2 regions of the Thioclava sp. F42-5 genome follow, and region 1 is predicted to be linked to the other one. Evidence: riboswitches for the same ligand, from Rfam matches in the RefSeq annotation. Region 1 holds a riboswitch; the other holds the start of a gene.
What was found. Region 1 has a riboswitch for cobalamin ahead of B6V74_RS00420 (hypothetical protein). Riboswitches for the same ligand answer to the same signal wherever they lie in the genome.
Positions count from the first base shown of each region.

Region 2: linked by a shared signal. The riboswitch ahead of B6V74_RS15520 (TonB-dependent receptor) and the one ahead of B6V74_RS00420 (hypothetical protein) in region 1 are both predicted to bind cobalamin.

Region 1 covers NZ_NBNZ01000001.1:78,042-94,042, forward strand. Annotated here, with positions in the region: gene B6V74_RS00375 (dihydrolipoamide acetyltransferase family protein) at 1-1,035, opposite strand, end outside; gene pdhA (pyruvate dehydrogenase (acetyl-transferring) E1 component subunit alpha) at 1,040-3,037, opposite strand; gene acsA (acetate--CoA ligase) at 3,034-4,773, opposite strand; gene B6V74_RS00390 (cation-transporting P-type ATPase) at 4,894-7,530, opposite strand; gene B6V74_RS00395 (ABC transporter substrate-binding protein) at 7,750-9,009, shown strand; gene B6V74_RS00400 (sugar ABC transporter permease) at 9,039-9,920, shown strand; gene B6V74_RS00405 (carbohydrate ABC transporter permease) at 9,917-10,810, shown strand; gene ugpC (sn-glycerol-3-phosphate ABC transporter ATP-binding protein UgpC) at 10,813-11,931, shown strand; gene ppsA (phosphoenolpyruvate synthase) at 11,956-14,343, opposite strand; cobalamin riboswitch at 14,493-14,696, shown strand; gene B6V74_RS00420 (hypothetical protein) at 14,820-15,125, shown strand; gene B6V74_RS00425 (homocysteine S-methyltransferase family protein) at 15,255-16,001, shown strand, end outside.
Region 2 covers NZ_NBNZ01000006.1:132,940-148,940, reverse strand. Annotated here, with positions in the region: gene B6V74_RS15545 (FMN-binding glutamate synthase family protein) at 1-677, opposite strand, end outside; gene B6V74_RS15540 (cobalamin-binding protein) at 759-1,550, opposite strand; gene B6V74_RS15535 (ABC transporter ATP-binding protein) at 1,550-2,296, opposite strand; gene B6V74_RS15530 (iron ABC transporter permease) at 2,296-3,279, opposite strand; gene B6V74_RS15525 (ABC transporter substrate-binding protein) at 3,276-4,025, opposite strand; gene B6V74_RS15520 (TonB-dependent receptor) at 4,129-5,943, opposite strand; cobalamin riboswitch at 6,081-6,275, opposite strand; gene B6V74_RS15515 (DUF475 domain-containing protein) at 6,305-7,351, opposite strand; gene B6V74_RS15510 (DUF1499 domain-containing protein) at 7,506-7,931, opposite strand; gene speB (agmatinase) at 7,928-8,899, opposite strand; gene B6V74_RS15500 (Rrf2 family transcriptional regulator) at 9,291-9,770, shown strand; gene B6V74_RS15495 (TfoX/Sxy family DNA transformation protein) at 10,345-10,704, shown strand; gene ndk (nucleoside-diphosphate kinase) at 10,706-11,128, opposite strand; gene B6V74_RS15485 (ABC-F family ATP-binding cassette domain-containing protein) at 11,401-13,254, shown strand; gene B6V74_RS15480 (carboxypeptidase M32) at 13,339-14,805, opposite strand; gene ctaA (heme A synthase) at 14,802-15,956, opposite strand.

The DNA.
Region 1 (16,001 bases):
CGGGCCGGGCGCACCGGCGGTGACGATGGCGACCTGCGGCGGCACGATGATTCCGGCCATCGCCTCGACCCCGCTCTCGCCAAGCGCCGAGAAGGTCAGCGTCGCCATGCTCATCTCCGAGCTTTTGAGCCGCCCGGCGCGAGCGCGCATCGTGAGGTCGCGCATCGCCTCCATCAAATCCTGCAGGCTTTTCTTTTCGGCATCGAGGATTGCTGGGGCCACGAGCCCGCCGCCCCGAAGCGCGATTGCGAGGCCGAGATGAACCGCCGGGGATGGCGTGAACCCGTCCTCCCCGAAATGCCCGTTCACCGCCTTTTCTTCGCGAGCCGCCAGTGCCATCGCCTTCATCAGAAGCGCGCCCATCAGGATGCGTTCTTCGGGCGGGCGGTTCGCATTGGCGGCGCTCAGCCAATCGCTCGCGGCGCTGAGATCGACCGTGTGGGTGACGTAGTAATGCGGGATCTCGCGTTTGGACCGGGCCATCGCGGCGGCGATCGCCTTGCGCATCTCGGCGATATATGCGCCGCGATCTTCTGCCGGGCTCGGCGTCGCGGCGGGTTTCGTCGTCTCGACATCGGCGAGCACGATCGCGCCCCCCGGCCCGCTGCCGGTCAGGCTCTCCAGCGCGACCCCCAATTCCGCGGCGCGTGCCTTCGCGGCAGGAGAGGCGGCGATCCCTGATGGGGTAGCGGGAGGCGGCGCACTTGGCAGCTCCATCCTTGCCTCCGGTTCGACCGGTTCGGTAGGGGACTGCGGCGCAACTGGCGGCGCGGCCTCAGAGGTCTCCGCCGACGCCTCCCCGGGCGCTTTGATAACGGCAAGCGGCGCGCCAACCGGCAGGTCTTGCCCGAGCTCTGCCACCAGCTTTTCGACCACACCGTCCTCGAAGACCTCGATCTCGATCGCACCCTTCTGGGTCTCGACCACCGCGACGATATCGCCGTGCTTGACCGTATCGCCGGGCTTCACCAGCCATTCGACCAGCTTGCCCGCCTCCATATCCGCGCCGAGCGAGGGCATCTTGAAAACGGCCATCGCCTCACCCTTTCCCGAGCGTCGTCTTCACGGCGGCGACGATAGCGGGCACCTGCGGAATGGCGGCGTCCTCGAGATGTTTGGGATAGGGTATCGGCACCTCGGCGGAGCAAACGCGCCCCACCGGCGCATCTAGGTGCCAGAAGGCCTGCTCGCCGATCCGGGCCGCGATCTCGGCGGAGAGCGAACCGGACCGCCAGCCCTCGTCCACGATCACCACGCGGCGCGTGCGCGCGAGCGAGGCCATGATCGTCTCATCATCGAGCGGGCGCAGGCAGCGCAGGTCGATCACCTCCGCCTCGATCCCCTCGCCCGCCAGCGCCTCGGCGGCCTCGAGCGTCTTCCACAGCGATCCGCCATATGTGATCAGGCTGATATCCTTGCCCTCGCGCCGGATCGCGGCCTTGTCGATGTCGACCGGCCCCGCATTCGCGGCGATCTGCCCGGTCATGTTGTAGAGCATGACATTCTCGAAGATCAGCACCGGATCGGGATCCTCGATCGCAGTCCAGAGCATCCCGCGCGCGTCCTCCAGCGTGGCGGGCGCGAGAACCCGCAGCCCCGGAATATGCGCGTACCACCCTTCGAGCGAATGGGAATGCTGCGCCGCCAGTTGCTTGCCCGCGCCGGTCGCAAGACGGATCACCACGGGCGCCCCGAACTGTCCGCCCGACATGTGCCGGATCGTGGCGGCGGTGTTCATGATCTGGTCGAGCGCGAGCAACGAGAAATTCACCGTCATCACCTCGACGATGGGCCGCATCCCGGCGGCCGCCGCACCGATCCCGGCCCCGGTGAAGCCGGACTCCGACAGCGGCGTGTCGCGGATGCGGTCCTCGCCGAATTCGTCCATCAACCCTTTCGAGACCGCATAGCAACCGCCATATGCACCCACATCCTCGCCCATCAGAAAGACCCGCTCGTCGCGGATCATCGCGTCGCGGATGGCCTGCTTGACCGCCTCGCGATAGGTCATCTCGACGGTCTCGGCGCTGGGTTCGGGCGGCGCGGGCGGCGCGGGGCGTTCCTCGGCCATGACATGGCGGGTGAGCGTCTCGAGCGGCTCCCACTCGCTCCCCTCGGCATAGGCGACGGCGGCGGCGATCTCGTCCTCCACCCCCGCCTCGATCTGCGCGACCTCTTCGGGATGCATCAACCCGCTCTCGTAGAGCCAGGACTGGAACCGCACGATCGGTCCCTTCTCGCGCCACGCGGCCACCTCGTCCTTGTCGCGATAGAGCTGGGCGTCGAACATCGAATGCGCGCGGAACCGATAGGTCAGACATTCGAGGAAATAGGGTTTGCCAGTCTCGCGGATCGCGGCGAGCGCGCGGCGGGTGGCGGCCTCGACCGCGACCACATCCATCCCGTCCACCTGCTCGGTCGCGAACCCATAAGCCGCCGCCTTGCGCCGGATGTCGGTCACGGCCTCGGTCCGCGCCAAAGCCGAACCCATCGCGTAGCCGTTATTCTCGCACACGAACAGCACCGGCAGCGACCAGAGCTGCGCGAGGTTCATCGACTCGTGGAACTCGCCCTCTGCCACAGCCCCTTCGCCGAAGAAACAGGCGGTGACATTGGGCGCACCCATCATCCGGTCGCGCAGCGCGAGGCCCACGGCCAGCGGCAGCCCGCCCCCCACGATCGCGTTGCCTCCGTAGAAATTCCGTTCGGCATCGAAGATATGCATCGAGCCGCCCCGCCCGCCCGAGGCGCCGGTGGCCTTGCCATACATCTCTGCCATCACGCGCTCCATCGGCACGCCACGAACCAGCGCATGACCGTGCTCGCGATAGGTCGCCACCACGCGATCCTCAGGGCCAAGCCGCGGGATCACGCCCGAAGCCACCGCCTCCTCGCCATCGTAGAGGTGCAGGAAGCCGCGGATCTTTTCCTGCGTGTAGAGCTCGGCGCATTTATCCTCGAAATGGCGCACACGGATCATCGCCGTGAGCAATTCGCGGATGTGGTCATGGGTCAGGTGCGGTTTGTCGGCAGTCATGTCTCGTCACTCTCCAGCGTCGAAATATCGCCTTCCGGCAGGCCCAGCTCGCGCGCTTTCAACAGACGGCGCATGATCTTGCCCGAACGGGTCTTCGGCAGGGTCTTGCGGAACACCACCTCGCGCGGGGCGACCGCCGCGCCGAGCTTCTTGCGCGCAAGGCCCCGGATGTCGCGTTCGAGATCTTCGGACGGCTCGAACCCCGGATTGAGCGCGACATAGGCCTTCACGACCTCGCCTGCGGTCTCGTCGGGCAGGCCGATCACGGCAGCCTCGGCCACTGCCGGATGCTCGATCAACGCGCTTTCGACCTCGAAGGGGCCGATCAGGTGACCGGAGGATTTGATGAGATCATCGGCGCGACCGACGAACCAGAAATATCCCTCCGCGTCGCGCATCGCGAGATCGCCAGAGAGATACCAGCCACCCACGAAACACTTCTCGTAGCGCGCCTCTTCGTGCAGATAGGCGCGCATCATCGATGGCCAGCCGGGGCGCAGCGCCAACTCGCCGATCTCGCCGGGCTTGCAGTCGCGCAGCCCATCATCGACACGCTCCACGATCCCCGCCTCGATCCCGGGTAGCGGCTTGCCCATCGAGCCCGGATGCACATCCATCGCGCGGGTATTGGCGATCATGATCCCGCCGGTCTCGGTCTGCCACCAGTTGTCGTGGAAGGGTTTGCCGAAGACCTCGTTGCCCCAGACCACGGCCTCGGGATTGAGCGGCTCGCCCACCGAGGCCATGAACCGCAGTGTCGAGAAATCGTAAGGCGCGGCCGCCTCTTTCCCTGCGCGCATCATCATGCGGATCGCTGTCGGCGCGGTGTACCAGACCTCGATCTGCTCGCGCTCGAGGATGCCGTACCAGCGGTCGAGATCGAAATCGGCCTCATCAACGATCATCCGCACCCGGTTCACCAGCGGCGAGATGATCCCGAAGGATGTCCCCGTCACCCAGCCCGGATCGGCGGTACACCAGTAGCGTGTGCCCGGCGTCAGTTCGAGCGCGTAGCGGCCCGCCGCCGCATGCATTACCACCGCATTATGCACATGCACCGCGCCTTTCGGGCGGCCCGTGGTGCCGGAGGTGAAATGGATCAACGCGGGATCTTCGGGTGCCGTATGAACCGTCTCGAACGACTCCGAGGCCGCCGCCATCGCAGGGCCGAGCGCCACGCAACCCTCCGGCGCTTCGTCGCCGATGATCAGCACCAGTTTGAGCGAGGGAATTTCGTCCCGCCACGCGGCGATCTTGCGGCGATAGATCGAGGCGGTGGTGATCAGCGCATTGGCCTCGCCGATCTCGAGCCGGGTGCGCAGGGGCTCGGGTCCGAAGGCGGAAAACAGCGGCGAGAAGATCATCCCTGCCTTCAGCGTGCCCAGCGCCGCGACGTAGAGATCGGGCACCCGGCCGGCGAGACCGAAGAGCCGGTCGCCCGGTTCCAGCCCGTGCGCAGTCAAAACATTGGCGAAGCGCGCGGTCCGGGCAGCGAGATCACGATAGCTCAGACTTTGCCGCTCGCCGTCCTTGCCGAGCCAGAGGATCGCCTCGTCATCCCCATGACCCGCAGCGACATGCCGATCCACCGCCTCATGCGCGATGTTTAATCCGCCATCGGGAAACCCGTCGAGCATCGCCCGCGCGGTGTCCCATGTGAACGCCTTGCGGTCCTCCTCGGAGAGCGTGGCGGCGGCGCGTTCGGCGGCCGACTTCTGGATGATCGCCCAAGTCATCACGCCTCCTCCCAAGGTGATGCCAGTCGACAGACCGCTCCCTGTCACGAACGGCCATGATCTTCCCTAGGCGAAGACAGAAGGCAGTTTCATTGATGTGGCTCAACGCGGGAGCGGAAATTATCTGCGGGTTGCGCGCGATACGACCAGATGCCCCAGCAGCGGCGGAAGCAGGCTCATCGCCCCGGCGAGCGTCAGCCCCGCGATTCCGGGCGACGGAAGCTGCAGCACATCGGAGAGTCCGGGTAGCCACAGCGCCCCCGCGATCAGCACGAGACACAGCACGAGCGCGCCCCAGACATAAGGGTTGCGCGTCACATCATTGCGCAGGGCGTGAGTGTCCCCCTCCCGCATGTTGAACACGTTCCAAAGCTGGCCCAGCGCGAGGGTGACGAAGGCCACCGTGACGGCGGCCCCGGGGGCAAGCTGTAAACCGTAGAGCGCCCCTCCGAAGGCCAGCATCGTCGCGAGGGTTACAATGACCCCAAGAATGACGATGCGTTCCCATTCGCGCCTCGCGAGGATCGGCTCCGCACGGTCGCGGGGCGGACGGCTCATTTCGTGTCCGTCGCCATGCCCCATCCCAAGCGCAAGCGCCGGGAAGACATCGGTGACGAGATTGAGAAACAGGATCTGCAGGGGCAGGAGCGGCGCGGGGAGCCCCACCCCCACGGCGATCCCCACCACGAGGATCTCCGAGAGATTGCACGACATCAGGTAGACGATGAACTTGCGGAGATTGCCGAATATCACCCTGCCCTGTCGCACCGCCTCGACGATGGTTGCGAAATCATCGTCCTTGAGCACCATATGCGCCGCCTCGCGGGCGACTTGGGTGCCGCGTTGTCCCATCGCAATGCCGATATCGGCCTTCTTCAGCGCCGGTGCGTCATTCACCCCGTCGCCCGTCATCGCGACGGTCTCCCCCTCGCGCTGGTAGAAACTGACAAGCTCCAGTTTCGTCGCCGGGGCCACGCGGGCGAAGACGCTGGCCTTGCGCAGGCGGTCGAGCGTGTCATCGCTGGCGCTCTCAAGATCGAGGCCTGTCAGCTCTCTCCCCTCGATCGCCATTACACCGTCCTCACTGATCCCGGCATCTCTGGCGATGCGTGCGGCGGTCTCGGCGTGATCCCCTGTCAGCATGATCACCCGTATCCCTGCGCTCTGGCAGGCCGCGATCGCGGGCGGAACATCCTTGCGCAGGGGATCGGCGAGACAGGCGACACCGACCAGCGTCAGCCCTTCATAGGGGGCCTCCTCCGTCCCCTCCGCCTGCTTCATAGCGAGTCCGATCCCGCGCAACCCCTCGCCCGCCGCTTCAGCGTTGCGGGCGATCCAGCTTGCCTTGTCCTCATCGCTCAGCGGACGCGCACCCTCCGGCCCCAGAACCTCGGAGCACGCAGCGATCACCGCTTCGGGCGCGCCCTTTGTCGCGTAGAGCATACCCCCCTGCGGAAGTTCATGGACCGTCGCCATCATCAGGCTGTCGGTCTCGAACGCATGCTGGAGCAGGCGTGAATCTGCTCCGTCTTCGGACACCCCTAGCTTTCGCGCTGCACTCAGTAGCGCCAGTTCGGTCGGATCCCCGATCCGGCCATCCTCGCCGTCCCCCAGCTCGGCATTGTTGCACAGCATGCCGATCTGCAGCGCCGCGCGCAGACGGTCGTCCGCTATTCCGCTATCCGGGCCGTCCAGATTCACGCTCCCCCCGTCGAGCAAGACCTGAACCACGCTCATCCGGTTCTCGGTCAGCGTCCCCGTCTTGTCCGTCAGGATCAGCGTGGTCGCCCCGAGCGTCTCGACCGAGGACAACCGGCTGATCAGGGCGTTGCGCTGCACCATCCGCCACATCCCACGCGCGAGCGACAGCGTGGCAACGACGGGAATACCTTCGGGGATCGCGGCCACAGCAAGCGCGACCCCGGTCTGGATCATACCGGTGAGCGGGTGGCCCTGCGCCAGCCCCGTGACGATGATCGCGACGGCGAGGGCGATCGTCAGCCAGACAAGTCGCTGCCCGAGCCGCGTCAATTGGTGTTCGAGCGGTGTGGGCTCCGTGCTGGCCTCCATCGCGAGCTGGCTGATCTTGCCGATCTCGGTCTCCATGCCGGTGCGCACCACCACGCCGATCCCAGCACCCCGCGTTACGGCCGCGCCCTTGAACGCCATATTGGAACGATCCCCCAACACGACGTCGAAGGGCAACGCTTCGGTGATCTTGCGCACCGGAAGAGACTCGCCCGTCAGTACGGATTCATCACAATAAAGCCCCGACGCTTCGACCAGCCGCATATCGGCGGTCACAACGTCGCCCGCCTCGAGCATCACGAGATCGCCCGGCACCAGATCGTGGGCGTCGACTTCGCGCAGCATCCCGTCCCGGCGCACCCGGGTACGGACCTCGGCGACGCTGAACAGCGCCTCCATGGAACGGGTCGCGCGCAGCTCGGTGAAGAACCCGATCGCGCCGTTCAGGAGCAGCACGACGAGTATCGCCAACGCCTCGACGATATCGTTGATGACCAGCGAGAACACCGTCGCCAGAACGAGAAGCGCGACGATCACCCCCTGGAACTGATGCAGCAAGATGCTGAGCGCACTGCGCGGTTTCTGACGGCGCAGGGCGTTCGGGCCGTGGCGCGCGAGGCGCGCGGCGGCCTCCTCGGCGGACAGCCCGTCCGGAAACGGCACGGACAGACGCGCCAGCACCGCCTCGGCGGTTTCGACAAATGCTGGTGCGGCGTCGGTTTCCTGCATTCCCGGGGGCCTTCGGTGATCCCACGTCGATGGTAAGCCTTTCCGCGGCCTACGCAATCGTCTCGCCTTGCGTAGGAATGCCGCAGAACCTCCCCGGCCGCACCCAGATCACGGATCGTTGATCCCGGTCAATGACGGTTCACCGATGTCGCCCCAGCCTAGATCGCAGGTCTGGCTGCGAAATTTCACCGCAAGCGCGACCGGGAGGAGGAGGAAAACATGCATATTTGTAAAGCCATGATGGCGGCGGTGAGTGTCGCTGGCGCGCTCTCGGCCAGCGCCGCGCGGGCGGATGGCACGGTCGAGGTTCTGCACTGGTGGACCTCCGGGGGCGAGGCCAAGGCCGTCGGAGAACTGAAGAAAGCCTTCGAGGCCGAGGGCGGGGAATGGATCGACTCGCCGATCGCGGGCGGTGGCGGCGATGCCGCGATGACGGCGCTGAGGGCGCGCGTCGTGGCCGGAAACCCGCCGACCGCCGTGCAGCTCAAAGGGCCCGGCATTCAGGAATGGGCCCAGCAAGGCGCGCTCAACGACGTCCAGTCCGTGGCGGATGAGGGCAATTGGGACGATGTGTTGCCGCCGGCGCTGGCCGAAATCATGAAATACGAAGGCAAATACGTCGCAGCCCCGGTCAACATCCACCGCGTCGACTGGATCTGGGCCAACCCCGAGGTGCTGAAGAAAGCGGGCGTCGAAGGCATGCCCACGACATGGGACGAGTTCAACGCAGCCGCCGACAAGCTGCAGGCGGCGGGTATCGTGCCGCTCGCCCATGGCGGTCAGCCTTGGCAGGACGCGACGCTGTTCGAAGACGTGGTGTTGGGAATCGGTGGGGCCGATTTCTACCGCAAGGCGCTAGTGGAGCTCGATCCGGAGGCCCTGACCTCGGACATGATGGTCAAATCCTTCGATCAGCTGCGCAAGCTGCGTGGCTATGTCGATCCGAACTTCTCGGGCCGCGACTGGAACCTCGCGACCGCGATGGTGATGCGCGGCGAGGCCGGTTTCCAGATCATGGGCGACTGGGCCAAGGGCGAATTCCTCGCGGCGGGCAAGGTTCCGGAAAAGGATTTCCTGTGCTGGCCCACGCCGGGCAAGGGCTTCGTGCTGAATTCGGACAGCTTCACCTTCTTCAAGGTGGAGGGAGAAGACCGCATCGAGGGCCAGAAAGTGCTGGCGCGGTTGATCATGTCGCCCGAGTTCCAGAAGGTCTTCAATCTCGCGAAAGGGTCGATCCCGGCGCGCACGGACGTGCCGCTCGATGATTTCGACGCCTGTGCCAAACGCTCGCACGAAGACCTGCTGGCCGCGATCGAGAACGACACGCTGGTGCCGTCGATGGCGCATGAGATGGCGGTGCCCCGCTCGGTGCGCGGCGAGTTCCTCGATCTTGTGACGGCGTTCTTCAACTCCGACATGAGTTCCGAGGACGCGGTCAAGCAACTCGCTGCCGCGGTCAAGCGCGCGCAGGAAAACTAGGGCCTGCAATGTCCGGGAGGACGGGCCCCATGGCAAGGTTCGGGCGGGCGCTGGAAAGGCGCCTGCCCGCGATTGTCGTCTCTCCGCTGTTCGCGGCGAGCTTGTTCTTCGTCTACGGCTTCATCGGCTGGACGGCCTATATCTCGCTGACCCGCTCGGGGGTGATGCCCGACTACCAATTCGACGGGGTGAGCCAATATGTCCGTCTCTGGCAGACGCCGCGCTGGTACGTGGCGATCCGCAACCTGTTTGTCTTTTCGGGCCTGTTCATCTCGATCTCGATGGCGATCGGCATCCTTCTGGCGATCCTGCTCGACCAGAAGGTGCGCATCGAGGGGGTGATCCGCACGATCTACCTCTACCCGATGGCGCTGAGTTTCATCGTCACCGGAACAGTCTGGAAATGGATGCTGAACCCCGGCCTCGGCCTGGAGCGGTTGATGCATCAGGCCGGGTTCGAGAGCTTCAGATTCGACTGGCTGGTGAACTCGCATTACGCGATCTACACGGTGGTGATCGCGGCCGTCTGGCAAAGCTCCGGCTATGCGATGGCGCTGTTTCTGGCCGGGCTCCGCTCGGTCGATGACGAGGTGCTGAAAGCGGCGGCGATCGACGGCGCGGGCCCGTGGCGCACTTATACCGGGATCGTGCTGCCGATGCTGCGACCGGTGTTCCTCTCCACCGTCATCATCCTCGCCCATCTCGCGATCAAGAGCTTCGATCTGGTGATCGCGCTGACGGGCGGGGGGCCGGGCTATGCCACCGACATGCCCGCCACCTTCATGTATTCCTTCGCCTTTCAGCGCAGCGAGCTGGGCGTGGCGGCGGCGAGTGCCACGATGATGCTTATGACGGTCATCGCGATCATCGTGCCCTATCTCTACTCGGAACTGAGGAAGACAACCGGATGAGCGCACGCAGCACAGGCGGGATCGTCCGGCGCAAGGGGCTGCATCACAGCCTGATGCGCGCGCTGCTATTTGCGGTGCTCGGGCTGTTCTGCATCTACTACCTGATCCCGCTTCTGGTGATGATATCGACCTCGCTGAAATCGCTGGCCGAGATCAGGGAGGGCTCTCTCATCAGCCCGCCGCAGGCGCTCGACTTCAGCGCCTGGGAGAAGGCGTGGAACAGCGCCTGCGTGGGTGTGCGTTGCAACGGGCTTGCGCCCTATGTCTGGAACTCGGTGATGATGACCGTCCCGGCGGTGGCGATCTCGACGATACTGGGCGCGCTCAACGGCTATGCGCTGACCAAGTGGCGCTTTCGCGGCGCCGATACGATCTTCGCGCTGATGCTGTTCGGCGCCTTCATTCCGTTTCAGGTGATCCTTCTGCCGATGGCGCGGGTGCTGGGCCAGCTCGGGCTTGCGGGCACGGTCCCGGGGCTGATCCTTGTGCACACGGTCTATGGCCTCGCTTTCACGACGCTGTTCTTCCGCAACTTCTTCATCGGGGTCTCGGACGGCATCATTCAGGCGGCGAAGGTCGACGGGGCGGGTTTCTTCGGAATCTTCTTCCGGCTCGTGCTGCCGATGTCGCTGCCCGCGATCGTCGTCACCGTGATCTGGCAGTTCACCCAGATCTGGAACGACTTCCTGTTCGGCGTCGCATTCACGATCGGCGACAGCAACCCGGTGACGGTGGCGCTCAACAACGTGGTGAACACCTCGACGGGGGTGAAGGAATACAATGTCGACATGGCTGCGGCGATCATCGCGGCCCTGCCGACGCTGGCGGTCTATGTCTTGGCCGGGGCGTGGTTCGTGCGCGGTCTCTCGGCCGGAGCGGTGAAAGGGTAGCGATGGCAGCGGGAATTTCCCTTCAGGGCGTGCGCAAACGCTTCGGGACCAACGAGGTGATCAAGGGCATCGACCTCGAGATCGAGGCGGGCGAGTTCATTGTCCTCGTCGGGCCCTCGGGCTGCGGCAAGTCGACCCTGCTCAACCTGATCGCCGGGCTCGAGACGCTGAGCGACGGCCATATCGACATCGCGGGGCGACGGGTCGACGACACCCCGCCGCGCGACCGCGACATCGCGATGGTGTTCCAGTCCTATGCGCTCTACCCGACCAAGACGGTGCGCGAGAACATCACCTTCGGGATGCAGACCCGCCACGTCCCGCGCGCCGATCAGACCAAAGCCGTCGAGGAGTTCAGCACGCTTCTGCAGATCCATCCCTATCTCGACCGCAAGCCCGGCCAGCTTTCGGGCGGCCAGCGCCAGCGAGTCGCAATGGGCCGCGCGCTCGTGCGCAAGCCCGAAGTGTTTCTGTTCGACGAGCCCCTGTCGAACCTCGACGCCAAACTGCGGATCGAGATGCGCACCGAGATCAAGAAGCTGCACCAGCGGCTCGGCAAGACCGTCGTCTATGTCACCCACGACCAGATCGAGGCGATGACGCTGGCGACACGGATCGCGGTGATGGATAACGGCCATATCCGTCAGGTGGCCGAGCCCGGCGCGATCTACGACGATCCGGTGGACCTGTTCGTCGCGGGCTTCATGGGCTCGCCGCCGATGAACATGCTGCCCGGTGTCCTGCGCCGCGGGGAGCCGGAAGGCGTATCTGTCGAAGTGGCGGAGGGCGCGGCAGAAGCGCTGCGGTTCCCCTTGTCCCAAAAGCTCGCGGAGCGGATCACCGCCCCCGACGGGCAAAAGGTCGTCCTCGGGCTTCGGCCGGAGGTGATCTTCATGGCCGGGACCGAACTGCCCGGCCCCGACCGTTTCGTCTTCGAACGTCCGGTGGATCTGGTCGAGCCGACCGGACCGGACACGATGATCGTCTTCGCCCTGGGCGAGACCGAGGTGATCGCCCGGGTCCGGCCCGAGGACGCCCTGCCCCCGGGCGCGCCCTTCAGCTTCGAGGTCGATATGGGCAAGGCCAAGGTCTTCGACGCCGAGACCGGGCTGCGCCTCTAGCGCGTGCAGCCCGCGGGCGTCCGGTCACCCTTTGCCTTCGGCCTCCGCGACATGCCCTTTCACCTTCAGGAAGCTGTCCGGTGTCACCGAGATCGAGTCGATCCCGAACTCCACCAGTGTGCGGGCGAATTCAGGGTAGTTCGAGGGCGCCTGACCGCAGAGACCGACCTTCGCGCCCACGTCATGCGCTTTCTCTATGACCGTCCGGATCATCCACTGAACGGCGGCATGGCGTTCGTCGAAGAGCGTCGCGAGCCTGTCGCTGTCGCGATCGATCCCTAGGGTCAGCTGCGTCAGATCGTTGGACCCGATGGAGAACCCGTCGAACCGCTCGGCGAAGGCTTCGGCGAGGATGACGTTCGAGGGCACTTCGCACATCACGTAGATTTGCAGCCCGTTCGAGCCGCGCACCAGCCCTTCCTCGGCCATCACCGCCAGCACGCGGTCGGCTTCCTCGGGCGTCCGGCAGAACGGCACCATCACCAGCACATTGTCGAATCCGGCCTCTTCGCGCAGCCGACGGATCGCCCGACATTCCAGCCGGAACCCGTCGACATAGGCCGGATCGTAATAGCGCGAGGCCCCGCGCCAGCCGATCATCGGGTTGGATTCCACCGGCTCGAACTGCCGCCCGCCAAGCAGGTCGGCATATTCGTTCGTCTTGAAATCGCTCAGCCGCAGGATCATCGGGTTCGGATAGGCCACGGCGGCGATCCGGGACAGGCCGAGCGCCAGTTGATCGACGAAATATTCGGACTTGTCCTCGTATCCCCTAGTGAGGGTTTCGATTTCCTCCCGCACTTCCGCCTCCTGAATGTCGGAGAAATGCAGCAGCGCCATCGGGTGGACCCGGATCGTGTTCGAGATCACGAATTCCATCCGCGCCAGACCGACACCATCGATCGGCAGCCGCCACCAGCGCGCCGCGATCGCCGGGTTGGCGAGGTTGAGCATGACCTTGGTCTTGGTTTCCGGCACCGCGTCGAGGTTCAGATCTTCGACCGTGAACTCGGCAAAGCCGTCATAGACCAGACCCTCGTCCCCTTCGGCGCAGCAGACGGTCACCTCCTGCTCGTCATGCAGCACATGGGTCGCATCTCCACACCCGACGACGGCGGGAACACCCAACTCGCGGCTGACGATGGCGGCATGGCTGGTTCTGCCTCCGTGATCGGTGATGATCGCCGAGGCCCGTTTCATCACCGGTACCCAGTCGGGGTCCGTCGTCGATGTGACAAGGATCGAGCCGTCCACGAAATCGTCGATATCCTTGACGTCTTCGATCAGGCAGACCCGCCCGGTCGCGATCTGCTCGCCCACCGACAGACCGTTGACGACGACCGGACCGTGCGCGCCGATCGTGTAACGCCGCAAAGACCCGGCGGAGACTCGCGACTGAACCGTCTCGGGGCGCGCCTGCACGATGTAAAGCTTGCCCGTGACGCCGTCCTTGGCCCATTCCATGTCCATCGGCTGCCCGTAATGCGCTTCGATGGTCGCCGCTTGCTGCGCGAGGTCGAGCACCTCGTCATCCGACAGGACGAACCTCCCGCGCTCGGCTTTCGAGGTCGGCACGTTGCGCACCGGGTTCGGAGCGTCCGGCCCGGCATAGATCATCTTGATCTCTTTCGCGCCGAGCTTCCTCTCGATGATCGGTTTGATCCCCGTCTTACCGAGGAACGGCTTGTAGACCTGAAACTCGTCCGGCGTGACCGCGCCCTGCACGACGTTTTCGCCCAAGCCCCAGGCCGCGCTGATCAGCACGACCTTGTCGAAGCCGGTTTCCGTGTCGATCGAGAACATCACCCCCGACCCGCCGATATCGGAGCGCACCATCTGCTGAACACCGACGGAGAGCGCGACATCGAGGTGATTGAACCCTCTGAGCTTGCGATAGGTGATCGCGCGGTCGGTGAAGAGCGAGGCATAGCACTTGCGGCAGGCGGTCAGAAGTTCCTCCTCGCCCGAGACGTTGAGATAGGTCTCCTGCTGACCGGCGAAGCTGGCATCGGGAAGATCTTCGGCCGTCGCGCTCGAGCGCACGGCGACGGAGACCTCGGGCACCCCTGCCCGCTTGGACAGATCGCGATACGCCTCCCGGATTGCGGCTTCGGTCGAGGCAGGCCAATCGCCTGCCACGATCGTGTCGCGAATGCTCTGACCGGCGACGTGAAGGCTGATCTTGTCCGCATCGTAATCCGCAAGATAGCCCGCGATGGCCTCGGTCAGTTTGTTCTCTTCAAGAAACATCCGATAGGCGTCGGCGGTGGTGGCGAAGCCCGGCGGGACCTGAATACCCTTGGCGCCCAACTCCTGCACCATCTCGCCGAGCGAAGAGTTCTTGCCGCCCACAAGCGCGACATCTTCGCGGCGTAAGCTATCGAAAGGAATGACTTCTTTCTTCGTCGTCATGGGCTCGCCTCTCCTGTTTGCACTTGCGGGCACTCTATCCGAGGCGCGCATCGGGGCCTTGATCTCTGTCAACGCGGAGCCTTTCGGACGGGGCTCTGCCTGCGCACCCTCCAGCCGCCCAATCCGTTCTGGACAGCGTGAGATTTTCCTGCGATCAAATCCGGGATGGTGTCCGGCCCCAAAGGGTCGGCTGAAAAGGGAACACGGTGCGGGCGAGGCCCAACTCCGTGACTGCCCCCGCAACTGTAAGCGGCGAGCGCCACCGAAAACGCCACTGACCTGCAAAGGTTGGGAAGGTCCGGTGAAGCCACGACCCGCGAGTCAGGAGACCTGCCATCTCGGATGCGCCGCCGCGCATCTCGGTCACCTTAAACCCGGGCGGGGTGCCCTGGGACGGAGAGTCGAGAGATGGACCAGATCGGACCTCGCATATCGCCGTGCCGCGACCAATCCCGCCCTTTTGCGCGGAGGGCGCGATGCTTTTGGAACGAACGCTTTCACTCTTACAACTCGATATAGGACCTATCTCGCCGCTGCGGGCGCGTGAGCTGGGCACGCTGGGCTACATGGAATGGCTTGGCACGCTGCCGGGCGACATGCCCTATGCGAAGGCGGCGATCGTCGCCCATATGCAGGCCTATCCGCACTCCCTGATCTCACCAGCGGTGGAGGTGTTCTGCGAGCTGTTACTGGAGTCGCTGACCCCGCAGCCTTTCGTCCTGCCGATCGAGATGCCCCCGCCGGTGCGGCGCGGCGGGGCACGCGCCCGGCGCGGCCTCTGACCCGCTTTTCGTCTTGCGGTCGCTCTCTGCGGCCCGACCGAGGACCATTGCAGTAGGGAGCGTCATTCGTTCCCTGCGAGGCTCGGCTCTGTCCAACGATGGTCATGGATGAACTGAGAGGATCTCTCCATGAATGACAACAAACTGACCCGCCTGCTCGACGCGCGCCCGGTGATCTGCGCCGAGGGCTTTCTGTTCGAACTGGAACGGCGCGGCTATCTGACCGCCGGGGAATTCGTGCCCGAGGTGGCGCTCGAATACCCGCAGGCGCTGCGCAATCTGCATGTCGATTTCCAGCGCGCCGGCAGCGATATCGTCGAGGCCTTCACCTATAACGGCCACCGCGAGAAGATGCGCGTGATCGGCAAGGAAGACCTGCTGGAGCCGCTCAACCGCGCGGCGCTGAAGATCGCCCGCGAGGTCGCCAATGCCAAGACCGGAAACCTGATGGCGGGCAATATCTCGAACACGAATATCTGGGACCCGGCCGATCCGGCGCGGCAGGCCGAGGTGCGCGCGATGTTCGACGAGATGGTCGGCTGGGCGGTCGAGGAAGGCGCGGATATCCTCATCGGCGAGACCTTCTACTACGCGGGCGAGGCGCTATGCGCGCTCGAGGCCGCGAAGGCGTCGGGGCTGCCGGTGGTGCTGACGCTGGCACCGATGGCGGCCAACGAGATGATGGACGGGGTCGGCATCGTCGAGACCTGCCAGAAACTTGAACAGGCGGGCGCCGATGTCGTCGGGCTGAACTGCTTCCGCGGGCCGCAGACGATGATGCCGTGGCTGCGCAAGGTGCGCGCGGCGGTGAGCTGCCATGTCGGCGCCCTGCCCGTGCCCTACCGGACCACGAAAGAGGAGCCCACCTTCTTCAAC
Region 2 (16,001 bases), on a different contig from region 1:
TTCTCGGGGTTGAAGCTGCCATCGTGATTGCGGCAGCCGAAATAGCCCGAACCCACCTCGAAGATCAGATCGCCGCCCTCCCGGTGATAGCGCGAGATACCGCCCTCACCGGTGTCATGCGCGAAGCCGCCCATCTTCGCGCCTCTGTTGAGCGCCATGATCGCGTTCGCCGAGAGCGCTCCGAAGGACATCGCCGAAATATTGTAGATCGACGCCTTGTAGGGCTGTTTGCAGGTCTCGCCGCCGATCTCGACGCGGAAATCGCTATCCTCGATGTGGCGCGGCTTCACCGAATGGGTGATCCACTGATAGCCAGATTCCGACACACGCATCCGCGTGCCGAAGGGCTTGGCGTCCTCGATATCCTTGGCCCGCTGGTAGACGATCGTGCGGGTGGCACGCGAGAACGGCACCTCCTCGTCGTCGCCTTCGATCAGGTATTGCCGGATCTCGGGGCGGATTTCCTCGAAGAAGAAGCGCAGATGGCCGAGGATCGGATAGTTCCGGGTGATGGCGTGGCGGCCCTGGATCAGGTCGTAGATGCCGACCAGCGTCAGGAAACCGAAAAGGATCGCGGCGACCAGAAACCAATCTGTCAGGATCAAGCCGGAAAGCGCGAAGAGCGTCAGCAGGGCTGACAGGACGAGCGGAGAAAACCGTATGAAACGCGTGAACATGCCCCCTCCCGCGGGGTTTTTTGTCTTGTGTTCGCTTTGCCCGCCCACTCTAGCGTGCGCGGGTTCTATGTCGAAGAACAATTACGCCCGCAACCCCGGATCGGACCAGATAGCCGCCTCGAGCGCATCGAGCCCGTCGGTCAGCGCGGCGGGGCCCGGTTGCAGAATGAGGGTCGATTTGACCTCGTGCAGCCGGTTTCGCGCAACAGCCGGAACGTCCTGCCAGCCTGGCCTTGCGGAAACTTTCTCGGGGCGGAATTTCTTGCCGCACCAGGAGCCCACGATGACCTCAGGCGCGGCTGCGATCACTTGTTCGGGAGCGACGATGCGATCCTTGGCTTTGCCCTCTTTCGCCAGCTCGGCGAAGACATCGCGCCCACCCGCGATCTCGATCAGCTCCGACACCCAGCCGACGGCGGAGATCAGCGGCTCGTTCCATTCCTCGAACCAGACGCGCGGACGGCTCGGGCGCGGCTTCGCGGCGATCTCCGCCAGACGCGTCTCGTAGCCTGCGGCCAACAGTTCCGCCCGCTCGGTGCAGCCCACCAGCGCGCCCAACGTGCAGATCATGTCGAGGATGCCGGCGACCGAGCGCTGGTTGAACGCGTGCACGGCGACGCCCTCGCGCACCAGCCCCGCGACGATGTCGGCCTGAAGGTCCGAGAACGTCAGGACGAGGTCCGGCTCCAGCGCAAGGATCTTCGGTAAATCGGCGGAGATGAAAGCGGAGACGCGCAGCTTTTCCTGCCGTACCCGTTTGGGCCGCACCGCGTAGCCCGAGACGCCGACGATGCGCGCGTCCTCGCCCAGAAGGTAGAGCGTCTCGACCGTTTCCTCGGTCAGGCAGACGATGCGTTCAGGAGGAAATGCCATCAGATCCCCAATGTGGAAAGTGGTTGGAAAACAGCGCCTTCCGACGTGATTTTAAAGTGCGCGCGGATGTGGAAGACCTGCGCGAGAAGCGTCTCGGTCAGGACCTCGCCGGGCGGTCCATCCGCCACAAGCCGCCCGCGATCCATCACCCAAAGCCGGGTGCAATGGCGCGCGGCCAGCCCCAGATCATGCAGTGAGGTGACGACGGCGCCGCCCGCCTGCGCGTGGGCGCTGAAGACCTGCATCGTCGCGATCTGCGCCGCCGGATCGAGCCCGGCGATGGGCTCGTCTGCGAGGATCAGCGGGCTTTCCTGCGCGAGCGCCCGGGCGATCAGCACCCGCGCCTGCTCGCCGCCCGAGAGCTGCGTGGCGGCGCGGTCTCGGTAAGTGTCGAGCCCCATCCGGCGCAGCGCTTCTTCCACCGCCGCCGCCCCGCGCGTCGCCTGATCGCGGCCATGCGGCAACCGCCCCAGCGCGACGAGATCGGCAACCGACAGCCCCCAGGCGATTTCGCGCGCCTGCGGCAGCCACGCCGCCGCCCGCGCCCGCGCCATCGGATCGAGCGCCGACAGCGAGCTGTCCCCGCGATGCGACAAGAGCCCCATCGCACCGCGCAGCAGCGAGGTCTTGCCCGCGCCGTTGGGCCCGATCAGCCCGATCAGCTCGCCCGGCGCGACCTGCGCCGAGACGTGATCGACGACCGGGCATTCGCCCCGCAGAACGGTCAGGTTTTCCAGCTTCAGCATCAGCCCTCGTGCCCCATCTTGCGGATCATCGACAGGAAGAACGGCGCGCCGACCAGCGCGGTCAGCACCCCCAGTTTCAGGTCGCGCTCAGGCGCGATCACCCGCGTCGCGATATCGGCCAGCGTCAGCATCGCCGCCCCGCCAAGCGCCGAAGCCGGAAGCAGCCGTGAGGGCCGCGCGCCCACGGATTTGCGCAGCAGATGCGGCACGACGAGGCCGACGAAGCCGATCGCACCTGCGACCGCCGTGGCCGCACCGACCATGAGCGCGGTCCCGAAGACGACCTGAAGCCTCAGTTTTTTCAAAGAGATACCAAGCGAAGCTGCAGCATCCTCCCCAAGGCTCAGCGCATCCAGCCCGGCCCCTGCGCGCAGCAGGATCAAAGCGCCCACGATCAGGAACGGCAGCGCCAGGGCGACATGGGTCATCGACCGATCGGCAAGCGAGCCCATCATCCAGAACACGATCTCGGCCGCGGCATAGGGCGACGGAGCGAGGTTCAGCACCAGCGCGGTCGCCGCCGCCGCCAGCGCGGAGACGGCGATGCCTGCAAGGATCAGAACCAGCGCCCGGCCCTCGCGCCCGGCAAGGATCAAGATCAGCGCGACGGCCACGCCCGCGCCCGCCAGAGCGGCGAGCGGCAGGGCCAGGGCGAAGAGCGCGTAGAGCCCGGTCTGGATCGCGATGACCGCGCCAAGCGCCGCTCCGGCAGAGGTGCCGATCAGCCCAGGCTCGGCCAGCGGATTGCGCAGGAAGCCCTGCATCGCGGCGCCAGACAGCCCCAAGGCCGCGCCGACACCGATACCGAGGATCGCGCGCGGCAGGCGCAGCTCGCGCATCACCAAGCCCGCCGCGCCATCGCCGGAAATGAGCGCGGATATCCCGTCGAGCGGCGAAATCCCCGACGGTCCGATCAGCAGCGACGCTGCGAAAAGCACCGCGCAGAAGGCTGAGAGGAAAATGAGGATCGCGCGATAACTCATTGCGTTAACTTCTCTTTCTCGATCTTGCGCCCAAGCGTCGCCAGTTGCCCTACCGCATTCAGCATCGCCGGTGCGCCGCAGGTCCAGCTCGCATCGCGCAGGCCCCGCACGACCGGAAGATCGCGCAGCACCGGGTGCGCCAGCACCTCCTGCGCGCGGCTCGTGCCGGTGCCGCCTTGCGAGCCCCCCACGACCACCAGATCGGGGCGATCCATCACCAGATCCTCCAGAGGCAACCGCCCGCCCCAGTCGAGCCCCGGCCCGCTGACGACGTTCTGAAACCCTGCCATTTCAAGGATTTGCCCTTCAAGGGTCCGCGGCCCGTAGCCATAGCCCGAGGGCCCGATGATCGCAGCTTTCAGCCCCGGCGCGGGTGTCTGGATCGCCGCCAGCCGCGCATCGAAATCCGCGAGCATCTTCGCCGCGCGACCGGGATGGCCAAGAAGCTTCCCCATCGTCTCGATCCGGCCGCGGATCTCGGGCAGCGAGGTGCCGGGCGGCAGTTGCTCGACCCGGATCCCGAGCGTGCGCAACATGCGGATCGTGTCGGGGTTCGACCACGTATCGGCCAGCACGAGATCGGGATGGAGAATGGAGATTTCCTCGGCACGACCGTAGTTTACGGGAAGGTCTTCAACCTGTTTCCAGTGCACCGACATCGACGGGTCGGTCGCGAAATGGCTGACCGAGACGATCTGCGACGGATCGGCCAGCGCCAGCGCCAGCTGATCGGTGCAGAGGTTCATGGAGACGACCCGCCGCGGCACATCTCCCGCAGGCTCTTCCGCCCATGCGGAGGAGGTCGCCGCCAGGGCGGCGAAAAGGGCGGCGCAAACCGCCCCTTTCAGATCAGAACCGCGCACGCAGCCCCACATAGGCGGCGCGACCCGAGGTGCCGTAGCCCGGCCAGAGCTGGTAATCGGTGTCGGTCAGGTTCTCGATGCGCAGATAGGCCTCCTTCTGGTTGCCCAGATCGTAGGTCATCTGCGCGTTCAGCAGGCCGTAATCGGGCTGGCTCTGACGATCGGTGACCACACGCATATCGGCGGCGAGCGTGATCTTGTCGGTCACCTGCGCGTCGATGCCCGCGGTCAACGTATGACGCCCGAAGGCCGAGTTCCACGTCGATCCCGACGACAGCCCGTCGGGGTTCTTCCAGTCGAGATAGGTGTAGCCGAGGCTGTAGTTGATCTTGCTGGTGATCGGCCCTTTCAGCCCCAACTCCAGCCCCTGCCGCTTCGCGGTGCCCGAGGTCTGGTAGTAGGTGCCGTCGTAGTCGATCAGGTCGTCCACCTCGATATGGAACAGCGTCGCGGTCAGCTTATGCGCACCGAAGTCACGCTCGACGCCGAGATCGTAGCTCAGCGATTTCTCGGGCTTGAGGTCGGGATTGCCCACGTAGCCGTCATAGAGTTCATAACCCGACGGCGCGCGGAAGCCATTGCCGATCGACGCCCGGTAGAGCGTCGCGGCGTCGGCCTGCCACGTCACGCCCAGACGACCCGTGGTGTTGCCGCCGAAATCCGAGTGATCGTCGTGGCGCGCGGAGGCGGTCACGTTCACCCCGTCCATCGGCGAGAAAGCATATTCACCGAAGATACCCGTATCCGCCGTGAGGACGTGGCCCGAGACATAGGTGCCTGTATAGGTTTCCAGCGTGCGATCCGCCCCGAAGGTCAGCCGCCCCGGCCCGAGATCCGTCGAGGCTTCCCAGTCCAGTTTGCGGCGCTTGCCCTCGTAGCCATAGTCATAGACCGGATACCAGCGCGAGGTCGTGTAATAGGTCAGACCGAGCTCGTGATCGAGCGGGCCGGTCGCGAATTTCGCGAAGAGACGTCCGCCCCGCTCCTTGTGGATCGTGTATTCCCCGTCGTCGGAGGGCGGCGAGGTGAAGGCATTGTCGAACTCGCCCCGATCGTTCTGCGCGAACCCGTTGAAGCCGATCAGCAGATTGTCGGAGATGCGCTTCTGCGCGCGCAGGCTGACACGGTCGGCGCGGTAGCCGTCCTTCTCGGTATTGCCGTTCTTCTTGTCGGCGGCCGAGAAGCCTGCAGTGTAAATTTTCGACAGCTGAATCGCGAGCTCGTCATCGCCCTTCTTCCAGCCGAAATTATAGGCCGCATTCGCGGTGTGGTAGGAGCCGAGCTCGAGCTTGACGCTTTGGCTCACGCCATCCTCGGTCGGGCGCGGCGTGTCGAGGTTGATCACACCGGCGACCGCCTGCCCGCCATAGACCGCCGATTGCGAGCCGCGCATGATCTCGACCCGGTCGTAGTTGAACGTGTTGAACCGGCCCAGGTCGGGCAGCACCTGCGTCGCGGACGGATCGGAGACGTCGATCCCGTCCACCATGACCTTCACGTAGTTCTGCGACACGCCGCGAATGGTGAAGCCGGTCTGCGCGCCCATCGGCCCGCGCGACAGGATGCCGACGCCCGGCGACTGCGCGATCAGGTTGGCGAGACGGGTCTGGCCCGAACGCTCCAGCTCCTTGCGCGACAGCACGGTGACCGCCTGCGCGGTCTTGTCCGACGATTGCGGCTCGAGCGCGCCGTGATAGATCACGATCTCATCGAGTTGGTAAGGTTGCGCATCTTGCGCGAGCGCGGGGCCTGCCAGCGCTGTGGTGAGCATCAGGCCCACGGTCAAACGGGTGCGGATCATATCCAATTCCCTCGTGCCGCGACTCTGCGGTCGCGTGAACTTCGTATTGCAAGTCTTTGGAAATTTTGAATTTCCGCCGACGGTGAAAAATGTCACCACTGACGGAAGACCGCCTCCGCTGCGCGCCCCGCACAGGCAGAAAGGATGAGCGCCTCGGCAGGTCTCCTGGCTCGCGGGTCCTGGTTCCGGCTGGCCTTCCCGGGTCTCCCCAGTGGCTCAGTCAGCCGTCACTCGCCGCTCACAGTTGCGGGGGCAGCCCCGGAATGAATGCACGCATCGCACCGGGTTCCCTTTTCATCCGCTTTCGCGGAACCGAAGTGCCCCTGCTGTGCCGCGCGCGCCGCACTGAGTCAAGAATATTTCAGCTTTCCACAGCGCGTCGGCAGCGCCGGTTGAACCGGATCGAGGATAGCAGCGCGAGACCGATCAGCCCGGCCCCGATCAGGCCGGTGATCACCTCGGGCACTTCCACCAGCGTCTGCGCGAACATGACGACGGAGAGGATCAGGATCGACCAGAAGGCCCCGTTCTCGAGATAGCGGAATTCGCTGAGCGTGTTGCGCTCCACCAGCATCAGGGTCATCGAGCGCACGTACATCGCGCCGATCCCCAGACCGATCGCGATCAGAAACAGGTTCTGGGTCAGCGCGAAGGCCCCGATCACCCCGTCGAAACTGAAGGACGCATCGAGCACTTCGAGATAGAGAAACGCGCCGAGGCCCGCCTTGGCCGTCTCGGCGGCGATATTCGTCCGGTCGAGCACGTGGCTGAGCACCTCGACGCCGAGAAAGGTCGCAAGGCCGCAGATGGAGGCGAAGAGGAACTCGTCCTCGCGCCCCTCCGGCAGAATCCAGGTGAAAAGCAGAACGACGACCAGCACGAAGCCGATCTCCAGACCCCGGATCGACGCGAGCGCCCGCAACCGGCGCTCCAGCGCGCGGATCCAGTCGACCTCCTTGCCCTCGTCGATGAAATAGGTGAGCGCGACCATCATCAGGAAGGCGCCACCGAAGCCCGCGATCGACAGATGCGCGTCCTCGATGATCTCGGCATATTCGGCCGGGTGTTTCGCAGCCAGAAGAACCGCATCCCACGGTCCGATGCCGGCGGCGATCACGACGATCAGAAGCGGGAAGAGGATACGCATCCCGAACACCGCGATCAGGATACCCCATGTCAGGAAACGACGCTGCCATTTCGGCGTCATCTGGTGCAGCTTGTTGGCGTTGACGATGGCGTTGTCGAAGCTCAGCGAGATTTCCAGCACGGCCAGCACGGCAGTGATCATCAGGAAAGAGACCGCGCCGCCAAGCCCTCCGGTCTGGGCGAACCCCAGCGCGAAGGACCCGACCAGCCCTGCCACCGTGACGGCGATGGCCCAGGAAAAATAACGATACATGATGGTCATGCTGGCTCCGGCTGCATGAGGCCTCACTTAGGCTTCGCCCCCTGTCTTCGCAAGGGAGCGCACTGGCAGAGTTGGTCTGTGTGACCCTACGGCGTGGGGCGGGTCGGCGGGAAAACGCGGCGCAAGATACCCTGCGCACGGCGGGTCGCGCCCGCTAGAGCCCGACCTCGTCGAGCCAGCCCTTGATCCGCGCCTCGTTCACCCCGAGATCGGATTTCCCGTAGACGAGGTGCCCGCGGATCTGCAGCGTATCGCCTTCGATCCAGAGCGTGGTGACATCGGGAAAGCCCCAGACGGCCGAGCGCGTCACATAGGCCGCGTAGCCCTCGTCGGCGCTGCCCGCGACGCGCTTGGTGCGCGCGGTGCCCCGGATGATCTTGTCGAGCGCGGCCATCTGCGCCGGCGGATCGGAGACGTCGCGCACGGCCTGAAACCCGCCTGTCTCCGGGTGGTCACCGGGCGCTTTCGCCAGCCCGTCGACATCGAAGCGCGCCGGATCAATCGGGGCGAGACGCACCCACCCGTCGGCCGCCACCACGACGGCGAGCCCGAGCGCGAGGATCGTCACGGCCCGTTTCATGCCGCCCTCTCCCGCATCGCCCAGCCCGCAAGGGCGATCAGCTCGGTCGCGACATGGGCCCCGGCGATCGCCGTCACCCCGGTCGGATCGTAGGGCGGAGAGACTTCGACCACGTCGCCGCCGATCAGGTTGATGCCCTTCAGCCCGCGCAACAGCTCTGCCGCCTGCCAGCTCGCCAGACCGCCCCAGACAGGCGTACCGGTGCCGGGCGCGAAGGCCGGGTCCAGACCGTCGATGTCGAAGGTGAGGTAGCAGGGTCTATCACCCACCACCGCGCGGATGCGTTCGAGCGTGGGACCGATCCCTTCGCGATGCACGCTCGGCGCATCCACGATGTTCACGCCCAGCGTGTCGGGATTGTCGGTGCGGATGCCGACCGAGACCACATTCTCCGCCCGCACGACGCCCGATTTGATCGCCTTGTAGAGGAAAGTGCCATGGTCGATCCGGTCCATGTCGTCATCGGCCCATGTGTCGGAATGGGCGTCGATCTGGATCAGCGCGATCTCGCCATGCGCGGCGACTGCCGCGCACAGGATCGGCAGCGTGATGAAGTGATCGCCGCCGAGCGTGATCGGCACCACACCCGCCCCGAAGATCGCGCCGAGATGCGCCTCGATCCGGCCCGGTACCTCGGGCACATTGGCATAGTCGAAGGGCATGTCACCGTAATCGACGATCGCCAGCTCGGAGAGCGGGTCATAGCCCCAGCCATAGGGCGCATCGAAAGCCTGCAGCGTCGAGGCTTCGCGGATCGCGCGCGGCCCGAACCGCGTGCCGGGGCGGTTGGTCACCGCCTGATCGAAGGGGATGCCGGTCACGGCGATCTGCGCGCCTGCGAGGTCTTTCGTGTAGCGCCGCCGCAGGAAGCTGGTCGCGCCACCGAAGGTATTCTCGAAGCTCAGACCGCGCGCATCTACGCGCGTAAAGGCCTGATCCACTTGGGTTTTCGCATCTTCCAGAGCCATGGTGCCCTCCCTTTCGCCCGCGAAATCTGCGCCAGCCCTCGCGGGAGGTCAAGTTGCCCCGCAAGGCGACGAGGGACGTGTCCGAACCCGCGCACTCCGACAAGGGCCCGCCTGGGGCGATCCGGGCCGGGCAGCGCCCGCAACCGCGCGAACCGGGCGCAGACGACCGAAGCTCTCATTCGCTCACGCAACCGTGTGTCGCGACTTCACCGAATGGACGCGCCCGCCGCGCCGGCCCGGCAGCCACGCTTCACCCAACCGATATTGGCCCGCGTGACAACGGCGCGGCAAAATCTCGCCTCGGCGCGAAAATTTCCAATGAATGTGACATAGGTCAAACTTGCGAGGCAAACTTATCTATATCACCGCCGCGTGAGCTGGAGGAGTTACGATGCGTTTGACCACTCGAACCAATCTCGCGATGCGTGTGCTGATGTTCTGTGCGGTCAATCCGGACCGCACCGTGCGCAAACACGAGATCGCGGAAGCCTGCAATGCGTCCGAGAACCATCTGGCGCAGGTGATCAACACCCTTGCGCATGAGGATTTCATCACCACCCTGCGCGGCCGCGCCGGTGGCATGAAACTTGCGCGCCCACCCGAACAGATCGGTGTCGGCAACGTGCTGCGCGCCTTCGAGGCCCGCCTGCCTTTCGCGGAATGTTTCGACACCGAGACCAACACCTGCCCGCTGCGCGACGCCTGCCTGTTCCGCGATGCGCTGAGCGAGGCGCTCGAGGCGTTCTACGGAACGCTCGACCGCAAGACCATCGCCGATCTGGTCGAGAACAACACCGCTCTGGAGGCGATGCTCAGCCTGCCCGGCCTGCAACCCATCCCGATCTGCACGGCGGCGCGAGCTGCGCGATAGCCCTTTGAAACAAGGCTCCGCGCAGGCGGCCCCGATAGGTCCGAATTCTTGACGCACTCGCGCCAAAATCCGCGCTTTCGTGTCGGCGACGTCACAGTTTCATGACGGTCGCTCACGCCAATGCGACCAAAAATCAGTTTCGCTTGACCGACCCTTTTCTCGGCGAGAGCCTGTGGCTACTTGTCGCAGCAACGGGAAGACCCCGCTAGAACGCGACTCATCACAAGGCTTAGGTCATGCAACAGCAATCGGGCAATCAATCAGGCCAGCAACAGCAAGGCGGCACGAACCGCCCTGGCCAGCAACAAGGCCAAACGGGCAATACGACCCAACAGAACGGCACCGTATTCGACGATTGGGCGTCCATCTGACGCCCTCTCTCGCGCCGCGATGATAGCGGCCCAGGCAGGCCCCGCAACCGGCATCTTCATCCATCGACGGTTTTCGCGCCGCCCGCCATTCGATCTCTCCTTCGCGCTGCTCTTGCGTGGCGCGAAGCCCAGCTTCAGACTGCGATGATCCGCCAATCCGTCGCGCTGCCCTTGCCGCGCGGCCCGAAGGACCGTCCGGCACGATGAGCACCTCTCTCACCTCCATCAAGGGGATCGGCCCCGCCACCGCCGAAGGCTTCATGCGCGCCGGGATCACCTCGGCGGAAAAGCTGCGCGAGATCGGGGCGGACGCCGCCTATGCCGCCTGGATCGAGGTCGGGAACCCCGCCCATTTCATCGGTTACTACGCACTGCACATGGCGCTGCAGGGTCGGCCGTGGAACGACTGCCGCGGGGCGGAGAAGGCCGCATTCCGCAAGAAATTCGACGCGCTCAAGGCGCGGATCGCAGCGGAGGACAGCTCCGCGCCTTCCGCAAAAGAAAAGGGCCGCGCCCGGCTGGACGCGGCCCTCTCGGAAATTGGTCTGATCGCGAAACGCTAGATCAGCCGACGATCTCGAGACCCGAGAAGAAGAACGAGATTTCTTCCGCAGCGGTTTCCGGAGCGTCGGAGCCGTGCACCGAGTTCTCACCCACGGAGAGCGCGTATTCCTTGCGGATAGTGCCCTCGTCGGCTTCCGCCGGGTTGGTCGCGCCCATCACTTCGCGGTTCTTGGCGATCGCGCCTTCCCCTTCGAGGACCTGAACGACGACCGGCTCGGACGCCATGAATTCGCACAGTTCGCCGTAGAAGGGGCGCTCTTTGTGCACTTCATAGAACTTGCCGGCCTGTTCCATGGTCAGCTGGATGCGCTTTTGCGCGACGATGCGCAGACCCGCTTCCTCGAACTTGGCATTGATCTTGCCAGTGAGGTTGCGCTTGGTCGCGTCGGGTTTGATGATGCTCAGCGTGCGTTCGATGGCCATGTGTGACCCTTTCCTTGTGTTCGCGGGCCGGAAAGCCGGTCCGAAATATCCCGCGCCTGCTATCATGCAGGGGCTGGCTTGAAAAGCCCTCATGGGCGGGCCCGGGGCGAGTCTAGCGCGGTTTCGTGACCGTTTGGTCAAGGCAGACCGGCGGGCCGCCGGGCGTCACGCGCCGAAGGGCGCCTCCGGCGGGGATATTTTTTGCCAAGCCGAAGGGGCGCGGCGCGCAGCAGCGATTGACTGTCGCGCGCCCCTGCGCCAAGTCAGGCCCCATGTTGCGCATCTCCGATATCTCTTTTTCGATCGAAGGCCGTCCGCTCTTTGCGAACGCCTCCGCTACGATCCCCGAAGGCCACAAGGTCGGCCTCGTCGGCCCCAACGGCGCGGGCAAGACCACGCTGTTTAGGCTGATCCGGGGAGAGCTGACGCTGGATGGCGGCGAGATCGCCCTGCCCTCGCGCGCCCGCGTCGGCGGCGTCGCGCAGGAGGTGCCGTCTTCTTCGACCTCGCTGCTCGACACCGTGCTGGCCGCCGATGAGGAACGCGCCAGTCTTCTAGCCGAGGCCGAGACGGCGACCGATCCGCATCGCATCGCCGAAGTGCATGCGCGGCTCGCTGATACCGACGCATGGTCGGGCGAGGCGCGGGCCTCCGCCATCCTGAAGGGGCTCGGCTTCGACATGGAGGCGCAGAAGCGCCCCTGTTCGGATTTCTCCGGCGGCTGGCGGATGCGCGTGGCGCTGGCGGGCGTGCTCTTCGCGCAGCCCGATCTGCTGCTTCTGGACGAACCGACGAATTATCTCGATCTCGAAGGCGCGCTCTGGCTGGAAAGCTACCTGATGCGCTACCCGCATACGGTGATCGTGATCTCGCACGACCGCGATCTGCTGAATCGCGCGGTGGGCTCGATCCTGCATCTCGAGGACAAGCAACTGACCCTCTATCAGGGCGGCTACGACACCTTCGCGCGCACCCGCAGGCTGCGCCGCGAGGCGCAGGCCGCGCAGGCCAAGAAGCAGGACGCGCGCCGCGCCCATCTGCAAAGCTTCGTCGATCGGTTCCGCGCGAAGGCCACCAAGGCCAAGCAGGCGCAGGCGCGGGTCAAGATGCTCGAGAAGATGGAGCCGATCACCGCGCCGGAAGAAGCGGCCAAGCAGGTCTTCACCTTCCCCGAGCCCGAGCAGCTCTCGCCGCCGATCATCGCGATGGAAAGCGCCGCTGTCGGCTATGGCGGCCCGGCGATCCTGAAGCGTCTCAACCTGCGTATCGATCAGGACGACCGGATCGCGCTTCTGGGTCGAAATGGTGAGGGGAAATCCACGCTTTCCAAGCTCTTGGCGGACAAACTTCAGGTGATGGAGGGCAAGATCACGCGGTCCTCCAAGCTTCGGATCGGCTATTTCGCCCAGCATCAGGTGGATGAGCTTGACCTGAAGGAAACGCCGCTCACCCATCTCAAGCGCGAGCGTCCCGACGAGCATCCCGCCAAGCTGCGCGCGCGGCTCGCGGGCTTCGGCCTCGGCGCGGATCAGGCGGAGACGGCGGTGGGCAAGCTCTCGGGTGGACAGAAGGCGCGGCTGTCGCTCCTGCTGGCGACGCTCGACGCGCCGCATCTCTTGATCCTCGACGAGCCGACCAACCACCTCGACATCGAGAGCCGCGAGGCGCTGGTGACTGCGCTCACCGAATATTCCGGCGCGGTGATCCTTGTCAGCCACGACATGCACCTGCTGGGTCTGGTCGCGGACCGGCTCTGGCTGGTGAAAGGCGGCGAGGTCGCGCCCTATCAGGGCGATCTGGAAAGCTACCGCGCCGAGCTGCTGGCGCCGCCGCCCGAAGACAAGCCCGCGAAGCCCGCAGCACCGAAAACGGCCAAGCCCTCCCGCGATGCGATGACGGCAATGAAGCGCGAGGTGCGCGACTGCGAAGCCCGGGTCGAGAAGCTTAGCGGCATGCTGGAGAAGCTCGACGCGAAACTCGCCGATCCCGCGCTTTACGAGCCGGAAAAGGCAAAGGACCTCGCGGTCTGGCAAGCGAAGCACACCGAGGCGACGCAGGCGATGGAGAAGGCCGAAGCACTCTGGATGGCGGCCTTGGAAAAGCTGGAAACCGCTGAGCAAAATTAAGATCGTCGAAGGGGCCGCCCGCCCCTTCCTCTTGACCCAAATATCCCCGCCGGAGGCGCCTGCCCTTTCGGCAAGCGCTTCGGCTCACAGCTTGTAGATGCCTTCGAATTTCCGCGTGAGATAAGCCAGCAGCGGCGTCTCGGTCGGCTCGGCCCCGCAGGCATGCCGGATCGTCTCGCGCGGCGTGCGCAACCCGCCGTGGACGCGCAGGTTTTCGTCGAGCCATTGTTTCGCGGGCGTCGCATCGCCCTCGGCGAGGGCTGCGTCGATCCCGGGCGTAACCGCGCGCATCGCCTCGTCCAGACAACCGGCATAGACATTGCCGAGCGCATAGGTCGGGAAATAGCCGAACAGCCCCACCGACCAGTGTACATCCTGCAGGAAACCCTGGCTGGGCTTGGTGACCTTCACGCCGAAATCCTGCTCGAAGCGGGCATTCCACGCCTCTTCGAGATCGGCGACCTCCATCTTGCCCGAGATCAGATCGCGCTCCAGATCGAAGCGCAGCATGATGTGGAGGTTGTAGTTCAACTCGTCCGATTCCGTGCGGATGAAGCCCATGTCGACGCGGTTGACCAACGCGTGGAAGGCCTCCGCATCCATGCCGAGATCGCCGAACGCATCGGTCATGCGCTGGTGCAGCCAGCCGGTGAACGGGGCCGAGCGGCCAAGCTGGTTCTCGTAGATCCGGCTCTGGCTCTCATGCACGCCCATCGAGACGCCATGGCCCAGCGGCGTGAAGCGATAGGCCGGGTCGATCGCCTGCTCGTAGGTGGCGTGGCCGACCTCGTGGATCGTCGAGTAGATATTGCCGAACGGGTCGCTTTCGGAGATGCGCGTCGTGATGCGCGCATCATCGCCACCGCCCGAGGAGAACGGGTGGACCGACATATCCAGCCGCCCGCGCGTCCAGTCATAGCCGAAGGCGGAGGCGCATTTACGCGCGAGCCGCAGCTGGGCGTTCTCGGGGAAGACCTTGTCGAAGGGCTGCGGCGAGACCTCCGAGCCCAGCACCCGGTCGCGCAGCTCCACCAGCGGGCCGCGCATCCGGTCGAAGACGGTGGCGATTTCCTTGGACGTCGCACCCGGCTCATAGTCGTCGAGCAGTGCGTCGTAGAGATTGCCCTCGGACAGGCATTCCGCCTCTTCGCGCTTCAGGCGCACAACCTCTTCCAGCGTCGGCAGGAAGGCGGACGCGTCCTCGTTGGCGCGGGCCTCGGCCCAGATGCCCTGGGACAGAGAAGTCAGCCGTGCCATCTCGGTCGCGAGGCGCGCCGGGATACGGGTCGCGCGGTTGTAGCTGCGCCCGACCAGATCGAGGATGCGCGCGCTCACCGCGTCGTCGGCCTCGGCGCGGACCAGCCAGTCTTCGATACGCGGATCGGTGCGGCGCGCATGCAGCACCGATTCCAGCGCCGCGGATTCCTCGGCGCGCTGATCGGCGGCGCCGCGCGGCATCATCACTTCCTGATCCCAGCTCAGCAGCCCGGCGATATTGCCCAGCGCTTCGGTTTCGCGCTGATGCGCGAGCAGGTCCTGATAGGCGCTCATACGCGGCCCTCCCGGATGGAACGAACAAGGGGGAAGCGCGCCATGTGACGCGCGCGGATCACGAGGACCCATGTAATAACGGCGCCGAACTGATGGATGAGACCCAGCCACCAGTAATTCACCAGCTCAAGCGCGGTGGTGATGCCCAGCACCATCTGGAAGAAGATCATCGCGGCCATCAGCGCGAAGGCTTCCTTGGTGCGCGGATGGGCCGAGCTGCGCGCGCGCCATGCGGCATAAAGGCCCGAGGCGAAGACGAGATAGCCGACCATCCGGTGCATGAATTGCACCAGCGCCGGGTTCTCGAAGAAGTTGCGCCAGATCGGCGTGTAATCGAAGCTCTCCGACGGCAGGAACTGTCCGTTCATCGAGGGCCATGTCGGGAAAGCGAGCCCGGCATCGATGCCCGCGGTCAGCGCGCCGAGAAGGATCTGCACGAAAACCAGCCCGATCAGCACCGAGCCGATCCGGGTCAGGCGCGGTTCGGCCAGACGCCGCGCCTGCAAAAGCGCCGATTCCGGGCGCGAGAGTTGCAGCGCGAACCAGGAGATCAGACCAAGGATGATGAAAGCGAGGCCGAGATGCGTGGCCAGACGATAAGAGGCGACCGACGTCATCCGCCCCACGAGGCCCGAAGACACCATCCACCAGCCGATCGCGCCCTGCAAACCGCCCAGTATCCCGAGACTGAACAGTCGACCCGTCCAGCCGGTCGGGATTTTCTTGGTCAGCCAGAAGCCGATGAAGCCGATGAACCAGACCATGCCGATCAGGCGGCCCAGCTGCCGGTGCCCCCATTCCCACCAGAAGATGCCCTTGAACTCGGACACGGTCATGTTCGGGTTCATGTATTTGAACTGCGGGCTCTCTTTGTAATGAGTGAATTCCGCCTGCCAGTCCGCATCGCTCATCGGGGGGACCGCCCCCGAGATCGGGTCCCAGCGCGTGATTGACAGACCGCTATCTGTGAGGCGCGTGGCCCCGCCTACCGCGATCATCGCCACGACCAGCGTGAACAGCACAAAGAGCCACATCCGGATCGCCCGGCGCGCGCCGCGCGGCTTGGCGTCGATCATCCCGCCCTTGGGCTCGGCCCGTTTGGCACTGCCCTCGGCTCCGACTTCCTCGAAGATGCTGCGTTTTTCGGCCATGCGTGCGGACCCCCGGCTTGTCTGTCGGCTTTTCTCGGCAAGAAT